DNA from 2 places in the Paenibacillus hubeiensis genome. Region 1 is predicted to be linked to the other one. Evidence: riboswitches for the same ligand, from Rfam matches in the RefSeq annotation. Region 1 holds a riboswitch; the other holds the start of a gene.
What was found. Region 1 has a riboswitch for glycine ahead of gcvT (glycine cleavage system aminomethyltransferase GcvT). Riboswitches for the same ligand answer to the same signal wherever they lie in the genome.
Positions count from the first base shown of each region.

Region 2: it holds a riboswitch for glycine, as region 1 does, so the genes downstream of both, sdaAB (L-serine ammonia-lyase, iron-sulfur-dependent subunit beta) here and gcvT (glycine cleavage system aminomethyltransferase GcvT) in region 1, are expected to answer to the same signal.

Region 1 covers NZ_JAVYAE020000005.1:287,922-291,329, reverse strand. The annotation lists gene gcvPA (aminomethyl-transferring glycine dehydrogenase subunit GcvPA) at 1-1,174, opposite strand, end outside; gene gcvT (glycine cleavage system aminomethyltransferase GcvT) at 1,171-2,325, opposite strand; glycine riboswitch at 2,511-2,611, opposite strand; glycine riboswitch at 2,615-2,732, opposite strand; gene gcvH (glycine cleavage system protein GcvH) at 3,066-3,408, shown strand, end outside.
Region 2 covers NZ_JAVYAE020000015.1:93,633-97,040, forward strand. The annotation lists gene RSX24_RS26665 (PH domain-containing protein) at 1-761, shown strand, start outside; glycine riboswitch at 1,053-1,181, shown strand; glycine riboswitch at 1,186-1,284, shown strand; gene sdaAB (L-serine ammonia-lyase, iron-sulfur-dependent subunit beta) at 1,407-2,096, shown strand; gene sdaAA (L-serine ammonia-lyase, iron-sulfur-dependent, subunit alpha) at 2,086-3,018, shown strand; gene RSX24_RS26680 (alpha-glycosidase) at 3,118-3,408, opposite strand, start outside.

The DNA of each region.
Region 1 (3,408 bases):
GCCGAATGACAAATTCATTAAACGTAGGTGTGGAAAATGCAATGCTCACGCCCGGAATGGCTTGCAGAATCCGGCGGGCATAATGGCTCTTCTGAACATTCAGGTCGGCCACGTCGATCATGCCTTGTCTGCCCATGGTGGACATGTAGACGGAGGCGCTAAGGGCAAGCAGCGCTTGATTCGAGCAGATGTTGGACGTCGCCTTCTCGCGGCGAATGTGCTGCTCGCGGGCTTGCAGCGTCAGCACAAAACCGCGTTTGCCGCTGCGGTCGGTCGTCTGGCCGACGATGCGTCCGGGAATGCGGCGCATGTGAGCCTGGGATACGGCGAAATATCCGCAAGTCGGTCCGCCGAGCGAAGCGGCGATGCCAAGCGGCTGCGCGTCGCCGACGACGATGTCGGCGCCAAGCTTGCCGGGAGCTTCAAGCAGGCCAAGCGACAGCGGGTTCGCGCTAACGACGAGCAGGCCTTTGTGCGCATGCACGAGGTCTGCGGCCTGTTTTACATGTTCCAGAGCTCCGAAGAAGTTGGGGCTTTGAATCATGACGGCAGCGGTGTCCCCGGATACGGCGGCTTGCAGGGCATCCCAGTCGGTCACGCCGTCTTTGTGGCCAATCTCGACGATCTCCAGATTAAGGCCGTGAGCATATGCTTTCAGGACTTGGCGGGACTCGGGATGCACTGTGCTGGACACGATCAGCTGCTTGCGGCGGGTGGCCGCAGCAGCCAGATTCCCGGCTTCCGCAAAGGCTGTAGCGCCGTCATACATGCTGGCATTGGCAACGGCCATGCCGGTCAACTCACAGATGTATGACTGGAATTCAAAGATCGCTTGCAGCTCCCCTTGGCTGATTTCCGGTTGATATGGTGTGTAAGCTGTGTAAAATTCGGATCGCGAGATGACGTGATTGATGACGGAAGGAATGTGATGATCGTAAATGCCGGCGCCAAGAAAGCTGGCGTGTGTATCGAAATGGGCGTTAGCTCCGGCCTGTTTGGCCATATGGCGACTCAGCGCGTGTTCGTCGAGCCGGGAAGAAACGGGCAGTTCGCCCTGGAAACGAATGTCTTCGGGAATGTCGCGGAACAGGTCGTCGATCGTATCCACGCCAACCGTTGCCAGCATGGCGTTCTGATCCTGCTCGGTCATCGGGATGTAACGGTGCTTGGTCATGTTAGATCAGCTCCTTGGATGGTCTCTTTTGCATCAGGTGTCTTTGGTGCGCGCGTCCGTTTGTAAAAAGGGGTTTTGACGACCTCGGCTTTCAATGTTTTGCTGCGAATCCCGATCTCAAGCGGAGTACCCAGCGCAGCATACCTGCTGTCGATCAGGGCGAGCCCCAGATTGCGCTTCAGCGTAGGGGATTGGGTGCCGGTCGTCACTTCGCCGATCTGTACGCCATCCGCATAGATCGGATAGTGCGGCCGGGGAATTCCGCGCTCCAGCACTTCAATGCCAACCAGCTTGCGAGCAGGGCCTTCGTTCTTTTGCTGCAGCAGCGCTTCCTGACCGATAAACGGTCCGGCATTCCATTTCACGAACATGCCAAGCCCGGCTTCAAGCGGAGAAATGGTCGCGGACAGCTCTTGTCCGTACAACGGCAATCTTGCTTCAAAGCGCAGCGTATCCCTTGCGCCAAGTCCGGCAGGAATCAGTCCGTGCGTTGCTCCGGCTTGCAGCAGTCCTTCCCAGATCCGGGCGGCCTGATCGGCCGGGACGTAGAGCTCGAATCCATCTTCGCCCGTGTAACCCGTGCGCGAGAGCAGGAGCGTAACGCCGCATACGTCGGCATCGCGGACAAACCGGAACGGCTCGATGTCGCCGAGATTCGTACCCGTTGTGACTTTGGCCAGAATATCGGCAGCCAGCGGGCCTTGCAGCGCCAAAAGCGCGGTCTCTTCGGATACGTTGCTCATCTCAACACCGACAATGATGTGCTCTTGCAGCCATACCCAATCCTTTTCGATATTGGAGGCGTTGACGACCAGCATATAGCGCTGTTCTTCCAGTTTGTAGATGAGCAGGTCATCGACGACCCCGCCACTCGGATAACACATCAATGTGTACTGGGCTTGCCCGGGAACCAGCAATGTCACGTCATTGGTCGTCATTTGCTGCAAAAAGGCCTCGGCCTGTTCGCCTTGGACTATGAATTCACCCATGTGGGATACATCAAACAATCCTGCACGTTCGCGCACGGCCTCATGCTCTTTCTGGATGCCGCTGAACTGCACGGGCAGTTCCCAGCCGCCAAAATCGATGCAGCGCACGCCTTCGAATTGCTGATAATGCGGGAAGAGAGGGGTTCTTAACAAATCGGACATCATATCACCTCGTTTTAGGCCGCCGGAAGGGCCGATTGTGAAACGAAACCGCGAAAAAGGGATGGTCTATACGTCATGAGGAAGCTGCCTTATGCAGGATTCTTATGCACTGTTTTCGTTTTTTTGGGAAAAAGGAAAAGGACAGGCCAAAGAACCGGCATGCGGCAGCATGCTGAATTCCTGGGCTCTGTCCTTGGTACCTGAGAGTTACCCCGGCGCAGATTGCGTCAGGTTTCCCCTTGGGTGATCAAAACGCCCTTCTTGGGCGAATGGATGCTCTCCAGAGTTGCGTCCCGTAAAAGTCCTTTTGCCTGAGAGATTCACCCGCCGCTTGTCGGGGGTTTACTCCTTCGGCGCCACCACACGATCCCGAAGCGGGACGGGGCGATCTCTCCCTTTACGTTCATCCGCGAATATTGCTTCTGTCAGTTGTTTCTCCCCTCAATTAAAACGCGTTAAAGCTATTTGTGTCAAGAACTATATCATAAGAATAGAGAATAAAAGCGAATATTTGTTTTCTATCTCCTTTTAATGTTCGTGTTTCCGACAAGGTAGCGATTCCATATCCAGTATATGATTGAATGCCTATAAAAAGGATGTCACTTTTTGGAGGGTGAAAAGAATATATTGTTAGGTATATTGACATTTATGGCCGACATGTCATACGCTATGTTTTGGGAAAAAGGGAAGGTCAAGGAACGCATGCACTCCACTAATGAAAAAGCGAGGCGGATAACCAAATGAGCGAATTGAGAAACGATTTCCTGTACAGTGAAGAACACGAATGGGTGCAAACCGTCGGTGAAAATACTGTGCGTATAGGCATAACCGAATTCGCGCAGCATCAGCTGGGTGACATTGTGTTTGTTGAACTGCCTGACCTTGACTCGAATGTGCAAGCGGAGGCAGGCATTGGAACGATCGAATCCGTAAAGACGGTTTCGGATTTGTTTGCGCCCGTGGGAGGAATCGTTGTGGCCGTAAACGAGGCGCTGCAAGAGGCGCCGGAGCTGGTCAACACTTCTCCTTATGAAGAAGGCTGGATGGTTGAAATCCGCGTGGACGGCGATTTGAGCGCGGCGC
Region 2 (3,408 bases), on a different contig from region 1:
GGTGGCTCGGACTTGTGCCCGTCATGTTTTTGCTGGCATGGATCTTGTCAGCCGTGCTGTTTACGATCAAGTATGCCGGGTTCACCGTGGAGCAGGAAGGCGGAAACATTGCCATCGTTTCCGGTCTGCTCGACCGGAGAAAGCATGTGTTTTCTCCCCGTAAGGTACAGGCTGTGGAGGTCAAAGAGGGGTTGCTGCGACAGCCATTTGGTTATGCCGAGGTGGAGATATATGTCTTGACTTCGGAGATGGAGAAAAAAATGATGCTGCATCCGCTGCTGCCGGTTCGCGATGTGAATGAACTGCTTGCCCGAATCGTTCCGCAATTCGAAATGCACACACCTGCCAGCCGCCCTCCGGATCGAGCCCGCTGGTTGTTCCTGCGCTGGAAACTGCTGGGTGCGGCCGTGCTGGGAACGGCGGGAACCGTATTTCTGGGCCAGGCCGGCGCGCTGCTGTTTCTCTTCGTGCCCTTATGTGCCGTTTGGGGATACGGATGCTTCAAGGATGAAGGGATGAGCATTCAAGGCAAGCAGCTGACGCTTCGTCACCGGACCATATCCCGCAGAACGGCATTAATGCGCAGGCCCCATGTCGTTACGGTGAACACCGCTGCCACGACCGGACAGCGAAGCAAGTCCTTGCTATCCGTTCGGGCCAAGCTTATGGTGAATCGAAGCGGCTTTAGAGCGGTTTTCCTGGAACATGACCAGGCTAATGCCGTGAAGGATTGGTTTCGACAGGCTTCGAACTTGATCTAGTTGGATAGGGAGACTGTTAATCACCGAACAATACCATAAAAGGATGCATATAAATATATGGAGAATCTCAATGTATATATGTACAACGTCTCCAAACATTATTGGCCTCTCAGCCGGGATTTGCGATATCATGCACCCGTTTATCTGGCACTCGTCCGAGTATGGTAATAATACGTTAATTTTATTGACATAAAGTGTGTTGAAGTTTAATCTGTTATATGAATGACCAAGATGAGTAAGTAATATGTGTGAACAAGAACATGACTTATCGATTATGACCTATATAGCGAATGATGACGAGTGGGAGAGACCCGGACAGGCTGAATAAACATTCATGCGGCCGCTTCGGGCACCGAAGGAGCAAGCGGCGTGCACCCGGCACGAACGTTAATCTCTCAGGTAAATGTACCATCGTTGGACGCAGCTCTGGAGAGTGTGCCATGACATGGCGCCGCCCAAGGGGTAAATGATGGGGTCGAACAATCGACCAACATCATGAAACTCTCAGGCATCGAGGACAGAGAGAGGGCTAAAGGCCCTTCTCTGTCCTTTTTGGTGTGTTTATAAGGAAGCATAGTGAAAATATGGATGCCTTGGATTCGGACATGATGGAGTCGGCGGGGCAGTTACATGGAGGGGTGCAGGATGCGTTTCAAAGATGTGTTTTCAATTATTGGCCCGTCTATGACGGGGCCATCCAGTTCACATACGGCAGGAGCGGCAAGGCTCGGCCGAATTGCGCGCCAATGGCTCGGCTTTATGCCCGAGCGGGCGCGGTTAACGTTGTACGGCTCGTTTGCGGATACGTATCAGGGCCATGGCACCGATCTTGCGCTGATCGGCGGCCTTCTCGACTATGCAACCGACGATCCGCGCATTCCGGATGCGGAGCGATATGCGGAAGAAGCCGGAATGGATGTCGAATTCTATACGAGCGGCCTGCCTGCCCCGCATCCGAATACCGTCAAGATCGAACTGCGGCACGGCGAACGCCAATGCTCGCTGGTTGGTGCCTCCATCGGCGGCGGCAGCGTATCGGTGCACGCGCTGAACGATTTCCGCGTGCAGATCAGCGGCGAATTCCCTACATTGGTCCTGCGCCATTCCGACAAGGCCGGCGTCCTTGCCTCGGTGACGTCAACGGTCAGTTCCTCCGGCGTGAACATCGGTTACATGCAGGTAGACCGCAAAGCCCGCGACGGCGAAGCGTTGACGGCGATGGAGATGGACGGTCCGCCAAATGCGGAGATGCTGAACCGATTGCGTACCCTGGAACATATGCTGGACGTTCGGGTCATTGATTTGAAGAGAGGGGTGGGTCACGATGCGGTTTAAACATTTGCACGAGCTGAGCGCCATCTGCACGGCCGAATCCAAGTCGATTGCGCAGCTTATGGTCGAGGAGCAGGTAAAGGAAACCAATGTCCCGGAAACGGACGTTGTGCGGCAAATGTCGGAATATTATCAGGTGATGAAGGAGGCTGTGCGTAAAGGACTGACGGAGGACACCACTTCGCGCAGCGGATTGACGGGCGGAGACGGCAAAAAGATGGCCGCGTACATTCGCAGCGGAGAAACCTGCTCGGGTGATGCTTCTGCGCTTGCAATGGCCTATGCGCTGTGCGTATCCGAGGTGAATGCCTCCATGGGACGCATCGTGGCGACGCCGACGGCGGGTTCCTGCGGCATTATCCCCGGCGTGTTCATTAGCGCCCAGGAGCGGTTTGGCTGGAATGACGAGCATTTGGTCAATGGTTTGTTCTGTGCCGGAGCCATCGGATACGTCATTGCCAACAATTCCTTCATCTCGGGAGCCGAAGGGGGCTGCCAGGCTGAAGTGGGCTCAGCGATCGGCATGGCAGCAGGCGCAATGGTGGAGCTGCGCGGAGGCACGCCGGAGCAGGTCGTGCATGCAGTCGGTCTTGCGCTCAAAAATACGCTGGGCCTGATCTGCGATCCGGTGGCCGGGCTAGTAGAGATCCCTTGCATCGTCCGCAATGGGCTGGGTGCCGTGACTGCACTGGCTGCCGCGGATATGGCCCTGGCTGGCGTGCGCAGCGCGATTCCTTCGGACGAAGTGATCGATGTGATGCTGGAGGTGGGCAGCGCCATGCCGAGCAGGCATCGCGAGACGGCCCAGGGAGGTTTGGCGCAGACGCCGACGGGGCGCAAAATGATGGAGAAGCTGGCCAGACCGAAAGCGAAGCGTGCGCCCGAGCCTGAACTGCAAACGGGAGAAGAACAACCTTCCGAGTAGACGGAAATGGTGTCATTGCCATGATTTCATCGATATTTAAAAGCCGATGCAAGTTCTTCCATAGGAAGAGCCGCATCGGCTTTTTTGAGCATGGGGCACTTACTCGGGTTTCAGCGGCGTGGTTCCCAGAACGGCATATCCATAGGCGGGAAGCTCCACGGCGAGCGTGCCTCCTTCCAGGGCGATCCGGTGGTCGCTCTCCAACAAATCGGCCCATTCTCCTTCGCCTGCTTCAAGCTCGAACATGGCCGTTTCTTCGGAGCGGTTGAATAACACGAGAATGCGTTCCTCGTCGCTTTGCCGCTCCAGCACCAGCTGGCTGCCGCCTGGGCTTGCTTGCGGGAAGCGGATGCTGCCTTTCGCACGCAGGGCGGGATGGGCATGGCGAAG